DNA from 2 places in the Allobosea sp. NPDC055332 genome. Region 2 is predicted to be linked to the other one. Evidence: predicted binding sites of a transcription regulator. Region 2 holds the regulator's gene; the other holds the start of a gene.
The links. The regulator LexA, encoded in region 2, represses DNA repair genes until DNA is damaged. The targets are predictions, from matches to a motif close to TGTTCNNNNTGTGTTCNG.
Positions count from the first base shown of each region.

Region 1: ACWIGM_RS05090 (ATP-dependent helicase) is a predicted target of LexA. The motif match lies at 3,402-3,419, and genes of this name have one in related genera.

Region 1 covers NZ_JBSHMO010000001.1:986,448-993,630, reverse strand. The annotation lists gene ACWIGM_RS05105 (hypothetical protein) at 1-274, shown strand, start outside; gene ACWIGM_RS05100 (DUF6719 family protein) at 404-652, opposite strand; gene ACWIGM_RS05095 (translation initiation factor 2) at 685-1,119, opposite strand; gene ACWIGM_RS05090 (ATP-dependent helicase) at 1,213-3,273, opposite strand; gene ACWIGM_RS05085 (hypothetical protein) at 3,439-3,657, shown strand; gene ACWIGM_RS05080 (hypothetical protein) at 3,657-3,902, shown strand; gene ACWIGM_RS05075 (hypothetical protein) at 4,012-4,923, opposite strand; gene ACWIGM_RS05070 (hypothetical protein) at 5,618-6,205, opposite strand; gene ACWIGM_RS05065 (hypothetical protein) at 6,220-6,714, opposite strand; gene ACWIGM_RS05060 (hypothetical protein) at 6,738-7,183, opposite strand, start outside.
Region 2 covers NZ_JBSHMO010000003.1:690,898-698,080, reverse strand. The annotation lists gene gltA (citrate synthase) at 1-556, opposite strand, end outside; gene gltX (glutamate--tRNA ligase) at 827-2,245, opposite strand; gene ACWIGM_RS19615 (ComEC/Rec2 family competence protein) at 2,416-4,689, shown strand; gene lexA (transcriptional repressor LexA) at 4,683-5,420, opposite strand; gene ACWIGM_RS19605 (molybdopterin molybdotransferase MoeA) at 5,524-6,735, opposite strand; gene moaC (cyclic pyranopterin monophosphate synthase MoaC) at 6,732-7,183, opposite strand, start outside.

The sequences.
Region 1 (7,183 bases), on a different contig from region 2:
GCCCAAGACAATTTCCGATCAGCGCAGCACGGTCCTTCTGACCGTGGATACGAACGGCCTCATGCGTGATGCCTCCCCCACACGACCGGTCGATGTTAAAGACGTGCAAGCACGAGGCGTTTCGTCCCTCGTCGTTGCGAAGCCTTGCCCTGGGTTGGAGCGACCGCAGGTTCATCTCCCAGCCAAGGAGATCGTGACTGCTGGCAGGATCGACATGTTGTCTTTGCCGTTGCCCCTTCGCAAAGCGAGGAAGGCGATCTACGACCAGCTTTGAGATCGAGGCAACAGTGCTGCACCATCGACTTCCGCTTCCGACCCCTTCCAGACATGGTGATCGAGCGTAGCCTTGGCACCGCGAAGCCAGTTTGCCTTGGTAGCTCGCGCCCTCGATAGAAGCGCTTCCCTATGGGCGTGGAACGCAACGCCGCGTCCGCTCTGTCGATCGTCCGTGCTGCCCGCGCAGGCCCGGATTTGTGCCGCCGCTTACCTCAAGAATTTGCCCTCGTGGACATCTGCCGTCGTCGACGAGAACGGTCTGGCCAGAGCGGATTTGCCCTTTGCTGGGCTCGCGGCTGTAGACCTGCTGTGCGACTGCAGCCTCCGTGAGCAGGAGAAGAGAAAATGCAACTGCTGAAGCTTCAAGACGTGCCATTCTCTATCCCCCAAAGTTGCGCCTAGAAGCGGTCAGGTTGTGCGGTGACGGGTCTTTCGACCACGTTGGGCAGTGGCCGCACGCGGCGCCACAATCGGTTCCATCTTGGCGAAGACAGGATTCGGCTTGTGATCGAGCGCAGCGCCTGTTGCCACATCGACGCCCATGCCGACGACGCCCCCGATCAGGACATTGCCAGCGAAGCCGGCCGCACCACCTCCGCTAATGTCCGTCGTAACGTTGACCTGCTGATCCCTGTGACCTTCGAGCGAGAACGTCGCGACGAACTCCTGGCGCCGCGAAATCGGCAGGGTGCATGGCGTTGCCGGGCAGGTCAGGCCGGTCGAGGTCCGCATCTCTGCACCAGGCGGCTCGGAATTGAACGTCACGTCGTTGTTCATGCCGCGCGTAACCGTGCCGCACGCGCCCAGCCCGAGCGCGACGGCGCATGCCATCAGCTTCTTCATATGGTTGTAGCCCCAACAGTCCCCGCAACGTTGGTTGCATGCCGGATAGCTGCCGTCGAGAGGCGCGCGGCATTCTCCACAGCGGGCATCTAGTCAGCGCCACATGCCTCGCATCTTGGCGCGCACATCGATCTTGGGGCCAGTGGAGGCTGTGCGCGTGTCGGCGGGCGCAGCGAGCGGCCAGGCGCGCCGCTCGAAGTGCTTCAGCAGAGTGTTCGGAATGAAGCGCGTGCGCGCCGCATAGACGTGGCGGTCGCCGGTCGATGACTGGCCGTGGGTGAAGAAGCGCTGCGGCACTATCAAGTGCAGATCGTCCTTGGCGCGCGTCATCGCGACATAGAGCAGCCGGCGCTCCTCCTCGATCTCATCCCTGGCGCCTGCGCCCAGATCGATCGGAATGCAGCCGTCGACCACGTTCATGACGAAGACCGACTTCCACTCCTGCCCCTTGGCCGAATGGATGGTCGAGAGGATCAGATAGTCCTCGTCGAGATGCGGCACCCCGGCTTGGTCGCTGGTCGCGTCCGGTGGATCGAGCGTCAACTCGGTCAAAAAGCGCTCACGCGAAGGATAGCCGCCAGCGATCTGTTCGAGCTGCAGTAGATCAGCTTGGCGCGTCGTCGCGTCCTCGTGGATGCGCTCGAGATGCGGCTCGTACCAGAGCCGGGCTCGCTCGATCTCGGCTGGCCAGCCTGATCTGCCCGAGCGCAACTCCTCGATCGCTTCGATGAATGTTGACCAGTCCTCTCCCGCGCGCGCCGGCGGCGGGGCGTCGCGCAACGCCTCTGCACCCTCCGGCGCCTGCGCCAGATGTTCGATGACGCGCTGGGCCGAGGTCGGCCCTACGCCCGGCAGGAGCTGCATCACGCGGAAGGCTGAGACCCGGTCGCGCGGGTTCTCGACGAAGCGCAGCAGGGCGAGCAGGTCTTTGACGTGGGCAGCGTCGAGGAACTTCAACCCACCGAACTTGACGAACGGGATGTTCCGGCGCGTCAGCTCGATCTCGAGCGGGCCGCTATGGTGTGAGGCGCGGAAGAGCACCGCCTGCTGCTTGAGCGTCGCGCCGGCCTCGCGGTTCTCCAGCACCTTTTCGGCAATGAAGCGTGCCTGATCGGCCTCGTCTCGGACATTGACCAATTCCGGCGCGGCGCCGGCGGCGCGATCGGTCCAGAGGTTCTTGGTGAAGCGCTCAGCGGCGAGGTCAATCACCGCATTGGCGGCGGCGAGGATGGCCTGCGTCGAGCGATAGTTCTGGTCGAGCGTGATCACCTCGGCCGCCGGCGAGAATGCCAGCGGGAAGTCGAGGATATTGCGGACGGTCGCGGCGCGAAAAGAATAGATCGACTGCGCATCGTCGCCGACCACAGTCAGGCCGCGGCCGTCCGGCTTCAGCGCCAGCAGGATCGACGACTGCAGCCGGTTGGTATCCTGGTACTCGTCGACCATGACGTGATCGAAGCGCCCCCCAACATCGGCCGCGAGGTCGCCATCGGTCATCGCCTGCGCCCAGTAGAGCAGCAGGTCGTCGTAATCGAGCACGTTCTGCTGCTGCTTGGCCTCCACATAGGCCTCGAAGAGCTGCCTCAGCTCCTCCATCCAAGCGATGCACCACGGATAGGACAGCCGCAGTACGTCCTCGATCGGCTGCTCGGCGTTGACGCAGCGCGAATAGATCGAGAGGCAGGTTCCCTTGGTTGGAAAGCGCGTCTCGGTCTTCGAAAAGCCGAGCTCGTGCCGGACCAGGTTCATCAGGTCGGCGGCGTCCTCGCGGTCATGGATGGTGAAGGCGGGATCGAGCCCGATCTGCTCGGCGAGATCACGCAGAAGGCGTGCGCCGACGCCATGGAAGGTGCCGGCCCAATTCAGCGCATCGACCGCTACGCCGGCGCCCTCGCCCATCACCTTACGAGCGATGCGCTCGACGCGGCGGATCATCTCGGAGGCAGCCCGGCGCGAGAACGTCATCAGAAGGATGCGGCGCGGGTCGGCACCGCTAACGAGCAGATGGGCGACGCGATGCGCCAGGGTATTGGTCTTGCCCGAGCCGGCGCCGGCAATGATCAGCACAGGGGGAGCAGGGAGTGGTCCATCGCCATGCGAGACCGCCCGTCGCTGAGCCGGGTTCAGGCTATCGAGATAGACGTGCGCGCTCATGTCGATTCGGTCTGCTGAAGTTGAAGGGCAGCACGGGCTGAAGGCGCCTGCAATGTCGAAAGACGGCTATCGGGTTGTCCGAAGCCTGCCTGTGCAACGTCCGGTCGGCTTGACTCTCTCGGCTCAAAAGTTCTCATTATGTTCTCATACTGGAGAGCAAAGCCCATGTCAGCCGTGCCACTGCCGGACACGTCGCGTATGACGGAATTGGAGACCGAGATCGACGGCGTCATTGCCGAGCACGGCAGTGAACGCGCTGCGATCCGGGCGTTGCTGCTGGATCTCGCAGAGCTCGGGCGCGACGGCGATCGGGCAAGCTCGCACGGCGATCTGCGCGGGCTGTTCTCGGAGGGCGCCCGGCCGGTCAAAAGCGAGGATCTGTGATGGTCAAACGCTCGCAACGCAGCCTGCATCCTGGCAAGGCAGCGGAGATGAAGGCAACGCTCCGCACCTTTCAGTGGGAAGTCAGGAAATGGTGTGGCGAGATTCCGCTTGGCACGACCGTCTATGTTGCGCTGCAGTCGCTCGCTGATGCCTTGAACCTAGCTGACATGCAGCTCAACGGAGCGCTCGACGATGCCAAGCGTGATGCTGGCGGGTATGGCAAGCGCGGGCTGGAGGATTTCTGAGACTGGCGGTTCGGCGCCCCACTCCCAATAGAAAGGCCTCTCGGAGCGAGCCGAGAGGCAGGTTGTCTCTGGCGAAGGGGCAGGCGGCTGCGCCCTAGCCTCTGACTTGCTACCAGATGCCGACACCGACAGGTCGGGTCCCGAATTCCGTCGGCGCGTAGCCGTTGGTGACGATCCTCATATTTCCGTTGCCGGTAAGGCCGAAGCTACCCCAGCTGATGGCGTTGATCATGCCCTGCGAGTAGAACGTCGTCTGGTTGGACAGGTGCAAAGTGCCCTCGATATCGAGCGAGTGCATGCTGTTGTCCGCCGCGGCGAATGCGGTTGAGACCATGTAGACGTCGGCGTCGGTGTTGGTGCCGGGCCCGAACGAGTAGGTGTGCAGCCCGGAGATGTCGGCACTCTGCAGACCGTTGAAGTAGATGTTGCCGCCAGTGGCTCCGAAGGCCGTGACATTGCGGATCACCGGCTCGCGAATGCCGGACGGCGTCACGCGGCCGGAGCCGTTCAGTTCAATATTGCGGAACGGAGCGTTGGCCAGCACGCCACTCGACAGGTAGAGGTTCTCGATCACCACCCTGTCGACCGAGCAGGACGGCGTCTGGGTCGATGCTGAGTAGATGATGTAGGAGTTCGGCGTGGCGCCTGGATAGCTCGGGACAGAAAAGTTCCGGAGCGCGCTGCCGCCGCAGCCGTTGAGGCGGATCAGAACGCCGCCGGGGAAGTCCTTCCTGATCGTAGCGCTCAGCACCTCGTCGCCTTCCAGCGTCACGCGACCGAGGTTGATGGTCGATGTCACCCGGAGGCAGCCGCTCCAGCCGATGCGGTTGGTGCCCTGCACGAGAGACGTCGCATCAGCGATTGCTGCGTTCAGTGCAGCGGTGTCGTCGGTCACGCAATCGAGAGCCGCGCCGTAGTCTTTGAGCCGGAGCTGCGATGGAGCGGCACCGGCGGGCACGGACCCCAAGCCGAGCAATGCCGAGAGGACAAGCGTCTTCAATACGACTGAGGGCAAAGCCATTAGGTTTCTCCAGGTTGGCAGTTGCAGCAGCCGAGAGGATGACTTTGATCCTCACGATGCTGTCGTTGAGTATGAGGCCGCTGGAGACACCGGGGATTGATTGCTGATCTATCCCCGCAAGGACGATGAAATGACGGAAGCTCGCCCCTTTCATGTGTTGATCGATATTGATCGCTGTCGACTACACATCCGCTTGTACGAGATCGGGGCTTAGCTCTCAAAACGGCGATGGATACGGAGATCGTTTCCGCCCTCGGCGATAGTGAGCAACTTCGGATCAGGGTCGCAGACGAGCGTGCCGCCTACGCGTTCCGGCGCTGCTTCGGTGGCCCAGCAGTGTCAGCCAATGAGATCGGGCGCCGCGGAGCTCGCCGACGATGCACGAGGGGCAAGCACGGAACCGTTGACAGTGCCGCGCGTTCAGCTGCCGTCTCCCTGCACCGTCGAGACGACCTGGCCTCTTCAGCTTTCGCTGTCGGGGCTTTTTCTTTGGCTCCTGCGTGTTGGCCTCGGCTTGGCGCTCCCCCAACCCAGCGCCTGCCTGTCGCCAAAGCAGTCGTCTCCCGGCGTCAATCGGCGAATTGCTTATCGCGGCTGAACTCTTGATTACGTGCTGCGTCACGCATCATTCTAAAACTCACGGCGCCAGCGGTACCGCGATGTTTGTATCTGGCTTGGAGCACGCTTCAATAATTTATGGCTTTCCGCCAATCGGGGTGCCCTGCAAAACTTCCGAAATCGCAGTATTGTATCGCCACTTCCAATCCGGATTTAGCAGCGGCGTCATTCGGACCAGCAATACTTTTGCCAAATCATCGTTGTGCAACTTCAATTGCTGGATGGGCGTTACCGTTGGGGTCGGAGAGAACAATATAAAAAGCGCTTCGCCAACAGGCCCCTCAGCAAAAGCAAAAATTGCCGCAAGCGTTGGAAAAAAGCGTTTGATTGCCTGATCCACCAGTACCGTCTCAGGGTTTGTGTAAGAATCGATCTTGTCTTTGAGTTTGCCCTCGATCCGATCAATGTCGGAAGGACGTACGGGAGCATCCTTCAGGGAGCGATATGCCCTCTCGTAGACCTCGGACCAAGCACCCCATGCCTGAAGCACCTGCTGGGGTGTTGCTTTGGGATCCGACATCGCGGTGTGCACGCGCTTTACGCAGTCCGTGATCGTGATGCCTCCGCAAGAAATCGTTGGCGCCGGGGCAATTTGAGCCAAGGCGCCGGAACCCGCCAACAAAACCAGGCCGGCGCTGACCAAGAGCATGGATCTGAACTTCATCCCCAGACCTCCCATCACCTCAAACATTGCTCTGAGCTCACCATGGGACTCGAACCCGGAAGTTCTGAAACCTCACTGGAAAAGCATACTTCTTGACAGCCATACCCTTGCGACCGAACCGCTCTGATCACTTCGCACTGCGATGAATTATCACAGTGCTTAGCGTCCACTTGAGATTGCCCACCGCTCACCCGAACAGAGATTTTTGCAGCGATGAACGGCTTCTCTGGATTATTCTCAGTGAATGTTTTAGCAGTGACTTTAATTTCATTCATGAAAAGACCACAAGTTAATTCTGATTTAGTTTCTATCCAAGTATTTGCTGATATTCCTTGAAATTCACCCTTGTCATTGACTGATATTCTGAAAAGTGGACTTTTGGAGATATAGTTTTTGCTCTGAGATGGAAATCCTATTTGAGTTTTACTCTCCTTCTTTTCTTGAGAATGAGCCGCCGTTGATACCATCAAGATCAACGAGAAAGCGGCGACGCTTTTCATGGCAATCATAATTATTGCTCCAGAATTTGAGTTCACCACTTCGGAAGGCTCCAGTTCCCAGGATTAAGATCGCTTCGCCTCCAGTTGTCATAGATCCTATCCGGGTTTAGATCGTTACGACTCCAGTCGTCTATGAGCCGCTTTCCGGCTTGCTCAATCAAGGATCCCAAATCTTTTAGACCCTCCGACAATGAAATCAAAGCCTTCGCCAATTCACCGTCTTTATCGATTTGAAAATTCAGAAGCTTCTTCACGTCCTCAATCATCTGAGAGTGAAACTTGACGAGTGTGTTATTCGGACCAAAGCAATCCTGCCCGATCTTGCCGGATAGACACTTCGTCAGCTCGCGAACAGTCAGGCGCCCGCCGGTGCAGGCTGCGCTTCCAATCGGATTGCCGCCATTGGTGACGACACACTCTACGGCAATCCTCATCTCTTCGTTCATCTGCGGGCCATAGGCACACAGCGCCGCCGCGA
Region 2 (7,183 bases):
CGAAGGGCTGGCCGATCGTGTACTTGTAAGCCATCGCCGCCAGCGTCGGCATCTTCGCGATCATCCGCATCGACGCGATCATGCGCTGCTGCGGGTCGGAGATGTCGGTCGAGTCGTGATAGAAGGCCGACATGGCGCCGACCGAGGCGACCAGAACCGCCATCGGATGCGCGTCGCGGCGGAAGCCCTGGAAGAAGCGGGCCATCTGCTCGTGCACCATGGTGTGGCGCGTGACGCGATAGTCGAAATCCGCCTTCTGAGCCGCCGTCGGCAGTTCTCCGTAAAGCAGCAGATAGCAGGTCTCGAGGAAGTCGCCGTGCTCGGCGAGCTGCTCGATCGGGTAGCCGCGATAGAGCAGAACGCCCTCGTCGCCATCGATATAGGTGATCTGCGACTCGCAGCTCGCGGTCGAGGTGAAGCCAGGATCGTAGGTGAACATCCCGGTCTGGGCGTAGAGCTTGCCGATATCGATGACTGACGGCCCGATCGAACCCGCTTTGACCGGCATATCGACGGTTTTGCCCTCGACAGCCAACTGGCTGGAAATTCCGCTCATGGATCCGATCCTTTCAGGCTCGTTCTTCAGTCATGTTCCCGGTCGGACGGAGGCGCCGGCTGCTCATCGCGTTCCGGCATCATCCGAACGTCCCACGATGACGGCTCCATGACGGGAATGTCGGGGCGGGCAAGCGGGAAGAGTTCATCGGACTGATTTTGAAGCATTTTTTGTGCCGGACCGGCAGCGGGAGCCGCCGGTCCGCAGCGCGTTGCTAGACCAATTCGGCGAGGGGTTCAACCGAACGGCCATTAGCCTTTCTGGGGGCAATCATGCGGCATCGGCGAGGCGCGCCAGCACCTCGTCGCGGCCGAGCACCGCCATTACGTCGAACAGGCCGGGCGAGGTGGTCTTGCCGGTCAGCGCGGCGCGCAGAGGCTGTGCCACCTGACCGAGCTTGACGCCGCTCTCCTCGGCGAAATCGCGGATCGCGCTCTCCAGGGGCGGTGGCGCCCAGTCGGCTACGGCCGAGAGCTTCGCGGCCAGCTTCGGCATGCGCTGCCGGGCTGCATCGTCGAGCAAAGCGGCGGCTTTCGGCTCGAGCGCAAGCGGCCGCTGGGCATAGAGATAGGAGGCGCTGTCGATCAGCTCGATCAGCGTCTTGGCGCGCTCCTTCAGGCCCGGCATGGCCGCCATCAGCTTGGCTTCCAGCTCGGGGGTCGGCTGCGTGCCGATACCACGCGGCGGGCCGATTTCCGACCAGACCGCCTTCAGCGCGGTCATCAATTCGTGATCCTCCGACTGGCGCATATAGAGGCCGTTGAGGTTCTCGAGCTTGGCGTAGTCGAAGCGAGCGGGCGAGCGGCCGATCGAGGAGAGGTTGAACAGCGAGATCATCTCCTCCGGCGAGAAGATCTCCTGGTCGCCATGGCTCCAGCCGAGGCGCAGCAGATAGTTGCGCAGCGCAATCGGCAGATAGCCCATCGAGCGATAGGCATCGACGCCGAGCGCACCGTGCCGCTTCGACAGCTTGGCACCATCCGCGCCGTGGATCAGCGGGATATGCGACATGCTGGGAACCTTCCAGCCGAGCGCCTGGTAGATCTGCGTCTGCCGCGCGGCATTGGTCAGATGGTCGTCGCCGCGGATGACGTGGGTGACGCCCATGTCGTGATCGTCGACCACGACGGCGAGCATATAGGTCGGGTTGCCGTCGGAGCGCAGCAGCACCAGGTCGTCGAGGTTCTCGTTCTGCCAGGTGACGCGGCCCTGGACCTCGTCCTCGACCACGGTCTCGCCGGTCTGCTCGGCCTTGAGGCGGATCACCGGCTTTACGCCCTCCGGCGCGGTCGCCGGATCGCGGTCGCGCCAGCGCCCGTCATAGCGCAGCGGCTTGCCTTCGGCGCGCGCCTTCTCGCGCATCTCCTCGAGCTCCTGCGGCGTCGCATAGCAGTAATACGCCTTGCCGGCGGCCAGCATCTGCTCGGCGATCTCGCGATGGCGGGCGGCGCGCTGGAACTGGTAGACGGTCTGCCCGTCCCAATCGAGGCCGAGCCAGGCCAGGCCGTCGAGGATCGCGGCGATGGCGCCCTCGGTCGAGCGTTCGCGGTCGGTGTCCTCGATGCGCAGCAGCATCTTGCCGCCGTGGCGGCGGGCATAGAGCCAGTTGAACAGTGCGGTGCGGGCACCGCCGATGTGCAGGAATCCGGTTGGCGACGGCGCGAAGCGCGTGACGACCGTGTCACTCATGAAGGGAGGCTCCGGCGGAACAGGTAAGCAAAAGACGAGGGCGACTTCGATACGGGCCTCGGCCGGGGCTGACATCCGGCGCCGCCGCTGTAACATGCCTTGCCGGCTGCCGTTAAGTGCCCCCGACGGGGAGGGGGCGTGATCGCCGCGCGGCCGCGACGGGGGGACGAATGCTCTCCTACGGGCCAGAAGAGCGCCGTAGCAGGGTGCGAGCCGGCGAGCTGGCCTTGCCGGCGCGCTTGCGGCGCTTCGCCGGTTTCCCGTGGCCCGCATCCCTTGTGCTGCATGATTGGGGCGGCCGCGTCCGCCGGGCCCTCGAAACCGAGGCCGAGCGCCGCCGCCTGTTCAACTGGCTGCCGGTCTGCATGGGCGCCGGCGTGCTGCTCTATTTCCTGGCCGATCGCGAGCCGGGACTGGCCGCACCCCTTGCCGGGATGGTGTTGTGCGGGCTCGCCGCGCTGCTGACACGCCAGCGTCGTGCCGTCATGGCTGTCTGCATCGCGGCCGCCGCAGCCTTTGCCGGTTTCGCGGCTGCGACCTTCAGAACGGCAGGCATGGCGGCGCCTGCGCTTGCTCGCAACCATGTCGGCAAGCTCACCGGCTTCGTCGAGACGCTGGAGCAGCGCGAGAAGGGTGTGCGGATCGTCATCCAGGTCACGGACTTGCCTGGGGTGGAGGCTGCGCAGCGGCCGCGGCGGGTGCGCGTCACCACGCCGGTGACGACCTTGAAGCCCGGCGACCATATCAGCGCGACGGCGCGCCTTTTGCCGCCGCCCGGCCCGGCGCGCCCCGGCGGCTATGATTTTGCTCGCGACGCCTTCTTCCAGGGCATCGGTGCCGTCGGCAACATCGCAGGCAAGATCACGCTCGTACCGGCGCCGGTTCCGATGCCGCGCCGGCTCGCATTGGCGGTCGCGATCGACCAGGCCCGCAATGCATTGACCGAGCGTATCGCGAGCAGCGGCGGCGGGCAGGCGGGAGCGATGGCGGCGGCGCTCGTCACCGGCAAGCGCGGGCTGATCAGCGAAGAGACCAACAACGACCTGCGCGCCGCCGGCATCTACCATATCGTCTCGATCTCAGGCCTGCACATGGTGCTCGCTGCCGGCACGATCTTCTGGCTGGTGCGGGCGCTGCTGGCCCTGTCGCAGACGGCGGCGCTTCACTGGCCGGTGAAGAAGCTCGCGGCGCTGGCGGCCATGCTCGGCGCCACCGGTTATTGCGTCTTCTCCGGCGCCGAGGTCGCGACCGTGCGCTCGCTGATCATGACGCTGGTGATGCTGGGCGCGATCCTGGTCGACCGGCCGGCGCTCAGCATGCGCAATCTTGCCCTGTCCGCGATCATCGTGCTGCTGCGCGAGCCGGAAGCGCTGCTCGGCCCGAGCTTCCAGATGTCGTTCGGGGCGGTGACGGCGCTGATCGCCTTCGCCGAGCGCTGGCAGGAGCGTCCGCCCGATGCGGCCGCAACCTCCTGGCCCTGGCCGCTGCGGCCGCTCTGGCTTTCGGCCGTCGGCATCCTGTCCACGACCATGGTCGCGACCGCGGCGACGGCGCCCTATGGCGTCTATCATTTCCAGACTTTCAATCCGTTCGGCCTGCTCGGCAATGCATTGGCGCTGCCTTTCGTCTCGCTGATCGTGATGCCGGCCGCTGTCTTCGGCGTGCTCGCCTATCCGTTCGGGCTGGACTGGCCGGCCTGGGCGCTGATGGGCTGGGCCTCCGGCCTCGTGCTCCAGCTTGCTCATTGGGTGGCTGGCATCGACCGCTCGACCGTCGTGCTGCCGGCGTTCGGCTCGCTCGCCCTGATCCTGTTCTCGCTGTCGCTGCTCTGGCTGACCTTGTGGACGACGGCGCTACGTTTCCTTGCTGCGGTGCCTCTGGTCGGTGGGCTCGCACTGGCCTCGGCTCCGTCGCGACCGGACATCATGATCGAGCGCGACGGCTCGGGCGTATTGGTCCGCGGGCCGGATGGGAAGATGGTGCTGGCCGGCAAGCCGAGCCGTTTCGTGCTGACGCAATGGCTGCATGCCGACGGCGATTCACGCTCGCCCGATGATGCGGCGCTCCGCAACGGCGCCGCCTGCGACGCGCGCGGCTGCGTCATCCGCCTGCCGGATGGTCGCAGCGTCGCCTATACGCGCGATCGCATCGCCCTGGTCGAGGACTGCCAGCGCGCCGATCTTGTGGTGACCTCGCTCTATTGGACGGCACCTTGCGCCGCCCGCCTGATCGATCGCAGCGCGCTCATCCGTGACGGCGCGACCGCCTATCACGCGGCCCGTGAGGGCTGGCGCGCCTATACGGCCGACGAGGTCACGCATCTTCGTCCCTGGACCAGGGCGCGACCGGAACCGAGGCCGGCGCCCGAGGCTGCTCCTGCTCCTGCTCCTGCTCCAACGCCGGCAACTACGGAGCCGGCGCAGGATCCGGACATGCTTCAGTAGCGCCGCATCAGATTGACGAGCCGGCCCTGGATCTTGACCCGGTCGGGCCCGAGCACGCGTGTCTCATAGGCCGGGTTGGCGGCCTCGAGCGCGATCGAGGAGCCGCGCTTGCGCAAGCGCTTCAGCGTCGCCTCCTCGTCGTCGATCAAGGCGACGATGATGTCGCCGGTATTGGCGGTGTCCTGCTTGCGGATGACGACGGTGTCGCCGTCGAGGATGCCGGCCTCGATCATCGAGTCGCCGCGGACCTCGAGGGCGTAATGCTCGCCGCCACCGAGCATGTCGGCCGGCATCGAGACGCTGTGGCTGCGATCCTGGATCGCCGAGATCGGCGTACCGGCGGCGATACGGCCCATGACCGGGATCGAGACGGTGGAACGCCCGCTCTCCTCGGCGGCTGGCGGCCGCGGCTTCGTCAGGTTGGCGGCCGGTGCCGGGGCAGGCGGGGTCTGGCCGAGCCCGCCCTGAACGACCGAGGGGCTGAAGCGGCCACGCTGCGCCTGCGGTCCGCCGATCCCGTCAGGCATCTTGATGACTTCGAGGGCGCGCGCCCGGTTCGGAAGCCGGCGAATGAAGCCGCGTTCCTCCAGCGCCATGATCAAGCGGTGGATGCCGGATTTGGAGCGCAGGTCGAGCGCGTCCTTCATTTCGTCGAACGAGGGCGGTACGCCGGATTCGCGCAGGCGTTCATGGATGAAGCGAAGCAGTTCGAACTGTTTGCGTGTCAGCATGATCGCGCCGTCCGCCTCTCGGGCTAGAATCGAAACAAAGCACGAACACCATACTCGTTCGCCTTGTGTTCCGCAAGGCGCATCCTGCCGCAAGGTGAACGGATCAGCGCAGCCGGATGATGCGGCAGGGATCGCCCGCCTTGGCTGGCTCGGCGAAAGCCGGGCGGATCACCAGCGCCTCGGCCCGTGACAGGTTCGCCAGCATCGAGGAATCTTGCTTGGCGAAGGGCCGAACGCGCCGCTCGCCGTCAACCAGCTCAATAGTGGCGCGCAGATAGTCCTGGCGTTCGTCATTGGCCGGCAGGTCGCTGGCGAGGATGGCCGGCTCGCTACGATCGCGCTCGGGATCGTCGATGCCGAGCAGGGCCTCGACCAGCGGCATCGCGAAGAGGTGCCCGCAGACGATCGAGGAGACCGGGTTGCCGGGCAGGCCGAGCGCGACCATGGGCCCGAGCCGCCCCATCATCATCGGTTTGCCGGGGCGCATCGCGATCTTCCAGAACCCAAGTTCCATGCCCTGCGCCTTCAGCGCCGCCTGGACGAGGTCGTGCTCGCCGACCGAGGCGCCGCCGAGGGTGATCAGGACGTCGGCACCGGCTTCGCGTGCTGCCTCGATCTTGGCGGCGAGATCGGGATGATCGTCGCGGGCGATGCCGAGGTCGAGCGCCGTGCCGCCGGCCTGCTCGACCAGAGCGGCAAGGGCGAAGCTGTTCGAGGCGACGATCTGGTCGGGCCCGACGGGTTCGCCCGGCAGGACGAGCTCGTCGCCAGTGGCGAGGATCGCGACCCGCGGCTTGCGGCGGACCGAAAGCGTCGGATGCCCTGCGGCAGCGGCGAGACCAAGCGCTGCGCTGTCGAGCCGGCGGCCGGCTTTCAGCAAGATCTCACCGGTTCTGAAGTCGAGTCCCGCCAGGCGGACGAACTGGCCCTGATCGGCAGGTTTGGTGACGCGGATCACCGGGCTGCCGACGCCTTCGGCATGCTCCTGGATCAGGATCGTATCCGCGCCTTCAGGCAATGGTGCTCCGGTAAAAATCCGTACTGCCTCGCCAAGCGAAACTTTGCCGGAAAAGCGGCGACCAGCGGCGGACTCGCCGACAACGCGGAGCTGGGCGCCGCGCGCCAAATCCTCGACGCGTACGGCGTAGCCGTCCATGGCCGAATTGGCGAAAGGCGGCTGGGTCCTGAGCGCGGCGACGTCTTCAACCAGCACGCGGCCGGCGCACTGCGCCAGCGGCAGCGTCTCGGCTTGTGTCGGGCCGGGCACGCTGTCGAGCAGTGCTTTCAGCGCGACGGGAACGGGGGTGAGGCTCATGCCGATGGCCCTGCGAGCTCGTAGGTTCCGGACTTGCCGCCGGATTTATGCACGAGACGGATGCCTTCGATATGCATGGCGCGATCAACCGCCTTCACCATGTCGTAGACGGTGAGGCAGGCGACGCTGACGGCGGTCAGCGCCTCCATCTCGACGCCGGTCTTGCCGGTGAGCTTGACCTCGGCGCGCACGCGCACGCCCGGCAGTGTCTCGTCGATCGTAAGGTCCACGGCGATCTTCGAGAGCAACAACGGGTGGCAGAGCGGGATCAGCTCATGGGCGCGCTTGGCGGCCATGATGCCGGCGAGGCGGGCGGTGCCGAGCACGTCGCCTTTCTTCGCCTCGCCGTCGCGGACGATCGTCAGCGTCTCGGCTTGCATCACCACATGGCCTTCGGCGACGGCTATCCGGATGGTCTCGGCCTTGCCGCCGACATCGACCATATGGG